One region of the Aliamphritea spongicola genome, then DNA from elsewhere that is predicted to be linked to it. Evidence: predicted binding sites of a transcription regulator. Region 1 holds the regulator's gene; each other region holds the start of a gene.
The links. The regulator sigma-54, encoded in region 1, starts transcription at its own class of promoters, with help from an activator protein. The targets are predictions, from matches to a motif close to TGGCACNNNNNTTGCTNT.
Positions count from the first base shown of each region.

Region 1 (3,281 bases):
TGGCAGAACTTCTGGAAGAGTTCCATGTAACGCACTTGGCTGACAGCCTTGGGATGGCCCTGTCCGGAGGCGAGCGTCGCCGGGTTGAAATCGCCCGCGCCCTGGCAACAGAACCCAGCTTCATTCTGCTGGACGAACCCTTCGCAGGTGTGGACCCTATTTCGGTCACCGACATAAAAGCCACCATAAAACATCTGCAGAGTAAGAACATCGGCATCCTGATTACTGACCATAATGTGCGTGAAACATTAGATATTTGTGAACAGGCATATATAGTCAGTGAAGGATATATCCTTGCCGCTGGCGCACCAGAAGATATACTGAGTAATCAGCAAGTGAAGCAGGCATATCTGGGCGAGCAGTTCCGTCTGTAGTTTTCTCCCCTTCTATTCTCTGACAGGTACAAGCAGTTATATGAAACAAGCGTTACAACTGAAGATTGGCCAGCACCTTACGATGACCCCGCAATTGCAGCAGGCGATTCGGCTGTTACAACTGTCAACGCTTGACCTGCAACAGGAAATACAGGAAGCCCTCGACTCAAACCCTATGCTTGAAGTCGGCGAAGAAGAAGCCGCAGAAAATACCGAAGCAAAAACCGAGCTCGATGCTGACGCACCTGCCAAGCAGGAAACCACCGAAACCGTCAGCGCCGAGCCGGAAGAAACCCATGTAGCCGACAGCGACTGGAATGAAGATATTCCGGATGAACTGTCCACTGACAGCCAGTGGGAAGATACTTTTCAGACTGCCACACCGGCGTCAACCAGCAATAATGACTTCAGCGACAGTAACTTTGAAGCCAATGATACTGCGGTTGAAACCCTGCAGGACCACCTGAACTGGCAGTTAAACCTCACACCGATGAGTGAACTGGATCAGTTAATTGCCACCAATATCATCGACGGCATTACCCCGGACGGCTACCTGAGCGTTGAACTGGAAGCGATTCACGAACACTTCACCAGCCAGGATGATCCTCACCTTCAGGAAACAGAACTGGATGAAATCGAAGCAGTGCTGCGTCGGGTACAGCAATTTGACCCTCCGGGGGTGGCTGCCCGTGACCTGAGCGAATGTCTGTTACTGCAACTGGATCAGTTACCGGCAGATACTCCGTATCTCAAAGAAGCCCGTAAAGTCGCCAGCCAGTACCTGCCGATTCTCGGCAGCCATGATTATAAACTACTGATGCGTAAGACCCGGCTGAAAGAGCCACAACTGCAGGCGGTGGTAGCCCTGATTCAGTCCCTGAATCCAAAACCCGGCGCTATGATTACCACCAGCCACTCTGAATACGTCATCCCTGACGTATTTGTCAGCCAGGAAAAAGGCATCTGGCAGGTAAAGCTCAGCCCTGAAGCCTCTCCCCGGTTACGCATTAATGACAGCTACGCCGATCTAATCAAACGGGCTGATAACAGTCCTGACAACACATACCTGAAAAGTCACCTTCAGGAAGCACGCTGGTTTATTAAAAGCATCCTCAGCCGCAATGAAACCCTCCTGAAGGTCACCCGTGAAATCGTCGCGCGCCAGCAGGACTTCCTCGAAGAAGGTGAAGAAGCCATGCGGCCAATGGTACTGCATGACATTGCTGAAGCAGTGGACATGCACGAATCAACCATTTCCCGGGTTACCACACAAAAGTATATGCATACCCCACGGGGTATCTTCGAACTTAAATATTTCTTCTCCAGCCACGTCAGTACGGACGGAGGCGGAACCTGCTCCTCCACCGCTATACGCGCGCTGATAAAGAAACTGGTTGCTGCTGAAAACCCTGCCAAGCCACTGAGTGATAATAAAATTACCCAGCTGCTGGACGAACAGGGAATCAAAGTCGCCCGCCGAACCATCGCAAAATATCGTGAGTCTTTGAATATTCCACCTTCAAATGAGCGAAAGCGTCTGGTTTAATGAAATTACGGATAACATCCGTAATGCACTAACAAGGAGATTGCCATGCAAATCAATATTTCTGGTCACCACGTCGAACTGACAGAATCACTGAGCAACTATGTGCACAGCAAATTCAGCAAACTGGAACGTCATTTCGACAACATCACCAATGCCCAGGTTACACTGAGCATTGAAAAAACCCGGCAAAAAGCCGAAGGTGATGTTCATGTAGCCGGTGGCCAACTGTTCGCCACACACGAACACGATGACATGTATGCAGCAATTGATGGCCTGATCGACAAGCTCGACCGTCAGGTCATCAAACATAAAGAAAAACTGAAGAATCACAAATAGCAACGTTTCTGAAACCCTATGTTAATCAAAGATCTACTTACCCCCTCAAGAGTGCTTCACGCTCTTGAGGGCGGCAGTAAAAAACGCACTTTAGAACTCATCAGCAAAACCATCGCCCAACAATCAGAAGATCTTGAAGAAGAAGACATATTTTCAGGCCTGATCGGCCGGGAACGCCTTGGAAGTACCGGAATCGGAGAAGGCGTTGCGATCCCCCACTGCAGACTGGACAACTACAATCAGGTAGTCGGCTGTCTGGTACAGCTGGCAGAGCCAATTGATTTTGACGCCATCGACGGCGCACCTGTCGACCTGTTATTTGTACTGCTCGTGCCTACAGACGCATGCGACGAACACCTGCAAACCCTGGGTAACCTTGCAGAACTGTTCAGCCAGACCGAATTTCGTCAGCAGTTGCGCAGCGCTACCTCCGGCGAAGAACTACTGGCAGCAGCGATCCATTACAAGGTGAACAACTGACATGAAACTGGTAGTGATCAGCGGCCGCTCCGGCTCAGGTAAAAGTACTGCACTGCAGGCACTGGAAGATATCGGCTTCTATTGCATTGATAACCTGCCTGCCCACCTGTTACCCCAACTGATCACCCGGCCACCGGAAAAAAGCAGTAGCGACGCACCTAAAACCCTGCTGGCAGTCAGTATTGACGCCCGTAACCCGCTCAGTAACCTGGAAGAATTCCCGGCAATCCTGAAGAAACTGCGGGAAAAACAAAACATCAGCTGTGAACTCTTATACCTGGACAGCAATGAAGAAGTCCTGCTTAAACGTTACAGCGCAACCCGGCGTAAACATCCGCTCTCTAACGAACAACGCAGCCTGAAAGACGCTATCGAATATGAGCGCGAATTACTGGGCCCTCTTGCGGAACTGGCTGACCTGCGCCTGGACACCACCCGCCTGTCGCTGTACCAGCTGCGCGACAGCATCAAGCTGCGCATCATGCAGAAGCAGGAACAGGGCCTGTCCATTCAGTTTGAATCATTCGGTTTCAAGCATGGTCTGC
Region 1 covers NZ_JAFIDL010000009.1:55,737-59,017, forward strand. The annotation lists gene lptB (LPS export ABC transporter ATP-binding protein) at 1-374, shown strand, start outside; gene JYB63_RS20035 (RNA polymerase factor sigma-54) at 415-1,920, shown strand; gene hpf (ribosome hibernation-promoting factor, HPF/YfiA family) at 1,966-2,256, shown strand; gene ptsN (PTS IIA-like nitrogen regulatory protein PtsN) at 2,275-2,736, shown strand; gene rapZ (RNase adapter RapZ) at 2,738-3,281, shown strand, end outside.

Region 2 (3,281 bases), on a different contig from region 1:
TCAGCATGACTACTCACCCGGTAGAATTCGATCTGTACTACTCTGTTTAATCGCAGATAGCAGATGAAAAAAAAACCTCCTTCGGGAGGTTTTTTTGTGGGCATGGAAAACCTGGGCTGCCTAGAAGCTGTAGGTCAGGCCAAGGGTAACAGTGTCAATATCAAGCTTGTCGTTGTCTTTGTTTTCAAGGGCGTAGCGGGAAAATTGCCAGTCGACCGCCAGTTGCTCAGTGAAGTGGTATGCAGCGCCTACACTCAGATACCAGTCTGTACCGTCGGTGCTGCTTTTATTGCCGGATAAACTCTTTGTGTCCACATCCCAGAAAAGTACCCCGGTACGGGCCAGCAGGCTGATGTCCCGGGTTACCATTATTTCGCCTTTCAGGCCCAGTATGTAACCGCTGGCATCAAGTGAGCCTTTTCTGTCGTTATTGTCTTCGACTGAGATTTCCCCTAAATCGGTGTAACCCAGTTCCGCTGAAAAGTTTTTATTGATCTGATAGCCGGCACCAAAGGCAAAGGTTGTGTCGTTATCATCCACCTTATACAGGGGATCTATTTTTTCATCTGAATCCAGGTCAGCCCTGCCTGCACTGCCAAAAATGTAAACGTCATTCAGCCAGTCTGGTGTTTCGGCTAGGGTAGGGGTGGAGAGTGCAGTAAAGGCCAGAATGGCCAGGGAAGAAGAGATTTTTCTCATGGTTTAATTCCTTTTAATGTATATCGGGCTCCATGCCTCTGAGATTTAACGACTGGGCATTAAATCTGTGGCTAAGTATATAGCTAGTGCTTAAGGAAAATGAAATGTTATTTTGTAAGGCTTTGTTGTTGTGGCTGTTGAAGGGGTTAACCGGAGTGGTTAGCAGCAGGAACTTCAGCGTGTTGTAAAGCTGTATTCGTGGACTTCTTAGAAGAGTGAGAAGAATTGAACGTCGATGGGATTGACCGCCGGCAAAATCTCACTGGTGGAATTCAGAGGATTGCTGTGTAAAAAGTCGCCGTAAAGGAAGCTTTTTAAATTGTGCCTAGAATGTCCCGGAAACAGACATATTGTTAAAACGGATTAATCCTTCCTCTGATTAAATTCTCTTTCTTCCTCTGGCGAACAGTGTGACCTTTGATGGACAGGCTTGCACTATTTTGGTGCGCGGTAATAATGTAATACAGAGAAATGGCTGACAATTCTCCCGGTTTCAGAGAGATGTCAGTCTGGTTCGGTTTTTGCAGTAGTAAATATCAGATGATCAGATCAGCGCATAAGACGCTGGCACCGTGTCTTGAATGTATAAGACCAAACTTCGGAAGGGAATTTTCAGGCGACTATATGGCCACAAAACTTTATAAGCAGTTATTGGATAACCTGACCACAGCGGTCATGCTGATCGATGACCGTTTTTCACTGGTGTATATGAACCCGGCAGCGGAAATGTTGCTGGAGGCCAGCGAACGGAGGCTGTTTCATGTGCCTGTCCGTCAGTGGCTGATGCTCGGGGATGAGGACTGGGAGCTGTTAAGAGAGGCGCTGGAGCATCAGCGACCATTTACCAAGCGTGAAGCCAAGGTAAACAGCTTGTCCGGGCATCAGTTTACGGTGGATTACAGTGTGAATCCGATGCTTCAGCAAGGGGAAAAGCTGCTTTTACTGGAATTGCATCCCCGTGACAGGTGGTTGCGTATTTCCCGGGAAGAAGAGCTGCTCAGCCAGCACGAAACATCGATTAATCTGGTACGCGGGCTAGCCCATGAAATTAAGAATCCTCTGGGCGGATTGCGTGGCGCAGCTCAGTTGTTGCAGCGGGAGCTGGCTGATCCGGGCTTGCATGATTACACCCAGGTGATTATCAGTGAGGCAGACCGGTTGCGGGACCTGGTAGACCGCTTGCTGGGGCCTTACCGCCGGCCGCAACTGGCATCAGTGAATATTCACGTCGTTCTTGAACATGTTGCCAGCTTGCTTGAAGCAGAGACAGCAGGCTCAATAAAACTGATTCGCGATTATGATCCGAGTTTACCTGAGTTTGCCGGTGATCAGACGCAGCTGATACAGGCGGTGTTGAATATCGTCCGTAACAGTATGCAGGCTTTGCAGGAAGCGAATACGGAACAGCCGCGCATTACCCTGTGCACCAGAGTGGTGCGGAATATTACCCTGGGCAGTGAAACACACCGGCTGTTATGCAGCGTTGAGGTGATTGATAACGGTCCGGGTGTACCTGAAGAATTACTCAGTAAGATTTTTTATCCGATGGTCAGTGGCAGAGCCTCCGGTACGGGGCTGGGGCTGGCAATCGCCCAGACAATCCTTTCACAGCATGGTGGTTTAATTGAATGTAAGACGGTGCCCGGTGAGACCCGCTTCCAGTTACTCATACCGCTGGAAGCGCTGCCGGCGGACCTGCCTGCAGGTATGCATGATCAACAGGAGAATATCCGTGGCTAATCAGGCAAATGTATGGGTGGTTGATGATGATCAGTCGATCCGCTGGGTGCTGGAACGGGCGCTGAAGAGCGATTCCCTGCAGGTCACATCTTTCGACAGCGGCGATGCCATGCTCAGTCGGCTTGAAAGAGAGCGCCCTGATGTAGTGCTCAGTGATATTCGTATGCCGGGCATTGATGGTTTTGCGTTACTGGAGCAGGTGCACGGTGAGTATCCGGACTTACCGATTATTATTATGACTGCCCATTCCGATCTGGACAGCGCGGTTGCTTCTTATAAAGGCGGGGCTTTTGAATACTTACCCAAGCCTTTTGATATTGATGAAGCAACCGCCATCGTGATGCGCGCTGTGGAGCATGCTCATGAACAGCAGTCGCTGGTGGAAGTAAAGCCTGAGCCCAGTACAGAGATTATTGGTGAAGCGCCTGCCATGCAGGAGGTGTTCCGGGCGATCGGGCGTTTATCCCAGTCCAACATTACGGTGCTGATAAACGGTGAGTCCGGTACCGGTAAAGAGCTGGTTGCGCAGGCATTGCATCAGCACAGTCCGCGGGCGGCATCGCCATTCATACCTCTGAACATGGCAGCCATTCCTAAAGATCTGATGGAGTCTGAGCTGTTTGGCCATGAAAAGGGCGCGTTTACCGGGGCTGCCAGCCGGCGTCCCGGACGTTTTGAGCAGGCTGATGGCGGCACGCTTTTCCTGGATGAAATCGGTGATATGCCTGCGGATACCCAGACCCGGCTTCTGAGGGTGTTGGCTGAAGGGGAATTCTATCGGGTCGGTGGCCATACCTCAGTTAAAGTGGATGTGCGTATCATTGCGGCCACCCATCAGGATC
Region 2 covers NZ_JAFIDL010000003.1:140,349-143,629, forward strand. The annotation lists gene glnA (glutamate--ammonia ligase) at 1-50, shown strand, start outside; gene JYB63_RS10575 (porin) at 121-699, opposite strand; gene glnL (nitrogen regulation protein NR(II)) at 1,324-2,439, shown strand; gene ntrC (nitrogen regulation protein NR(I)) at 2,432-3,281, shown strand, end outside.
Region 2: a site for sigma-54 is predicted at 1,210-1,227, ahead of glnL (nitrogen regulation protein NR(II)). Genes of this name have one in related genera too.

Region 3 (3,281 bases), on a different contig from region 1:
GACTGAAGCAGAAGTGGTGGGCTTTGCCGGTGACCGTATTTATCTGATGCCCATCGACGTGGTTGAGGGGCTGGCACCCGGTGCCAAAGTGTTACCGAAGCAGGGGGGGGGCGATGTTGAGGTTGGTTTTAATCTTCTTGGTCGGGTGATCAACGGTGTCGGTAAACCGCTGGATGGCCGCGGGCCTCTGGGGTGTGATACCCGGGTGCCTTTGCACGGCCGGACCATTAATCCTCTGGCGCGTCAGCCAATTAATCAGACCCTGGATGTGGGTGTGCGCTGCATCAACGCATTGTTAAGTGTCGGTCGAGGCCAGCGTTTAGGATTATTTGCCGGCAGTGGTGTGGGTAAGAGTGTCTTGCTGGGGATGATGACCCGTTTTACAGAAGCCGAAATAGTCGTTGTTGGTCTGATCGGTGAGCGGGGGAGGGAAGTGCGCGAGTTTATCGATCACAGTCTGGGCGCAGAAGGTATGGCGCGCTCGGTGGTGATTGCCTCACCGGCGGATGACTCACCGCTGATGCGCTTGCGGGCGGCACAGTTAACGACCCGGATTGCTGAGTACTTCCGTGACCAGGGTAAAAATGTACTCCTGCTGATGGATTCCCTGACTCGTTACGCACAGGCACAGCGTGAGATTGCGTTGGCGGTGGGTGAGCCTCCGGCAACCAAGGGGTATCCGCCTTCGGTGTTTGCGAAATTGCCTAAGCTGGTAGAGCGGGCCGGTAACGGTGACCACGGTGGTGGCTCGGTGACAGCTTTCTATACGGTGCTGACAGAAGGTGATGATCAGCAGGATCCGATTGCGGATTCTGCCCGGGCGATTCTGGACGGGCATATTGTGTTATCCCGTTCGCTTGCAGAGCGGGGGCATTACCCGGCGATCGATGTGGAACAGTCCATCAGCCGTGCCATGCCACAGATTGTTGCCCCTGAGCATTTGCAGGCGGCAATGGGCTTCAAACAGATCTATGCTAAATACCAGCAGAGTAGTGATCTGATCTCAGTGGGGGCCTATATGAAGGGCAGTGATCCTGAAACCGATTTCGCCATCGAGCGTATGCCGTTAATGCGTGAGTTTCTTCAGCAGGGCCTGAATGAGTCGTTTGATTTCAAAACCAGTCTGCAGAGTATGGCGATGGTCTTATCTTCTAATCCGCAGGGCGGCGATACAACAGCAGCTGCGCAGGCTGACCAGTGAAACGTTCAAAGCGGTTAGAGATTGTTCTGGAGCAGGCGGAACGCAAGCGTAAGCAGGCGGATCAGTTACTGGCTGATTCTCAGGGACGTGTTCAGAAAGGGCTGGAAACCATGCAGCAGCTGGAACAGTACTATGCGGAATACGCGAACAATTTTTATGCCAATGGCGCTGGTGGGGTGAATGTCCAGCAGCTGGATACCCATCAAGCGTTTATGCAGAAAATCCGTGCAGCGATTGAGCAGCAACGACTGGCGATTGAATCAGATCAGCAGCATCTGGAAAAAGTCCGTGAACACTGGAAAGCAGCTTACGGCCATTTTAAAGCTATCGATTCGGTGATTGATAAGGCTCGTGAAGATGAGCGCCGGGTTGATGAGAAAAAGCAGCAACAGCAAATTGATGAGCGATCACAGTTAGTTCGTACCCCTTTCATTTAATGTAATGGCATACCTGCCAGAGCATAATTTTCTAAGTTGGCATTAATCCTGCTTCAATATCGCTAAAGAAGCGTATTTTGCGTTTTCAGATATTTAGGTAGGGCTGCTATATGAATCCAATGCTTCCTGTTTCGACCGGTACCGGATCACTTCTTGATATAGGTGGGGCCGGCGCTGCGCCTGCAACGGCAGGGCTTGGAGCAAATTTTAATGCAATGATTCTGCAAACCAGTCAGTCACAAACCGGCACTTCTGCTCTGGTCACTGCTCAGGGGCAGGTGCAGGCAGAGGGCGGCGAAAGTTTGCCGCCGGGTGCTGTCTCCCCGGCTTCGGAGCAGGTGGTTGCCAGGGCAGATGTTCAGGCGGGTGCCGATAAGTCAGGTGAAAAGCAGACCATTGGTGGCAGCGAAACCCTTAGCCAGCTGAAAAAGTTTCTGGAAGCGGATGTGTCGGCGGAGTATTCGCTGATACAGGAAGAAAATGCTCAGTCTCCTTCATCTCAGGGGCTTTCAGGATTAGCAGCCCTTCCCGAGTCTCAGCCTGTTAATACACAAGCAGTTGTTGGCCAGCAGGCGTCACAATCTGCTGGCGTGCCGACTGATCAGTCGCCTTTATCAAGAGCGGTGCATGAGCTTGTAAACGCTCAGCAGTCAGCAGCTGAGGGTAATTCGAGCGTGGCTGGCGAGCAGAGTGCCCGGCAGAACACAGTTGTCTCTGAGAGTGCTGGGGTAAAGCAGGATTCGGCAGTGTCTCAGCAGAACCCGCAGCAGTTAGCTAATCAGTCTGCGGAGCAGCTTGCATCCTCTGTAAAACCTGTGGCTGGTGAAGTTAAGGCCGCTGCGGTTACTGAAACATCAGCTTCTGTGAGCAGCGGTGATAAAGTTGCTCAGCCAGGTGCTGTGGCTCAGACAGCTCCTGTCGCAGAAAAGTCAGCTGAAACTGTTGTTGCAGCTACCAGCCGGTCAGCAAACGCTGTTGCTGAGTCTGCTGTTGTTCAGCCGGAAGTAGCCGGAAAACAGTCGCAACCATTAGTGCCAGCGGCAGCGGAAGAGCAAAAGGTTAATGCACAGGTACAGCAACTGGCCCAGCGGGCAGCGGACGCTCAGGCCGGCAAGTCCGTGTTGCCGGGGCAGGAAGGTGTTGTTGCTAATGCTGCAGGCGTTACTGCAGAAGAGCAGAAAGCTGAGTCCCGTCAGGTCGGAGTCGCTGCACAGCGAGGCGCAGAGGAAAATGGTCTGCTTAAAGGTTTGGTGGCAGATAATAAGGCCGCTGACGGGCAGAAATCTGCTCTGCCGACTGGTGTAAGCCCGGCGGCGGACAGTCTGGCAAAATTACAGAATTCAGCCTCACTGTTAACGGATCAGTTGGCTGATCAGGCTGTCAGTAAATCGGCAGCCAGGGCTTCCGGTGCGGAAACGGTGAAGACTGAAGGTTTTGCAGATTCACTCTCTGCGTCACTGGCAAACAGCAGTGCTGTTCGGGCTGAAAAAGCTGGCGCTGAGCCACATCAGCTACAGATGCAGCAAGGATTACGGCCAGGTAATCCTGCCTGGGGACAGGCAGTCAGTGACCGGGTTGTATGGCTGGCATCGCAGAACGGTAAAGTAGCGGAGATTCGTCTGGATCCGCCTGAGCTGGGTAGC
Region 3 covers NZ_JAFIDL010000005.1:58,888-62,168, forward strand. The annotation lists gene fliI (flagellar protein export ATPase FliI) at 1-1,201, shown strand, start outside; gene fliJ (flagellar export protein FliJ) at 1,198-1,638, shown strand; gene JYB63_RS15230 (flagellar hook-length control protein FliK) at 1,749-3,281, shown strand, end outside.
Region 3: a site for sigma-54 is predicted at 1,676-1,693, ahead of JYB63_RS15230 (flagellar hook-length control protein FliK). Genes of this name have one in related genera too.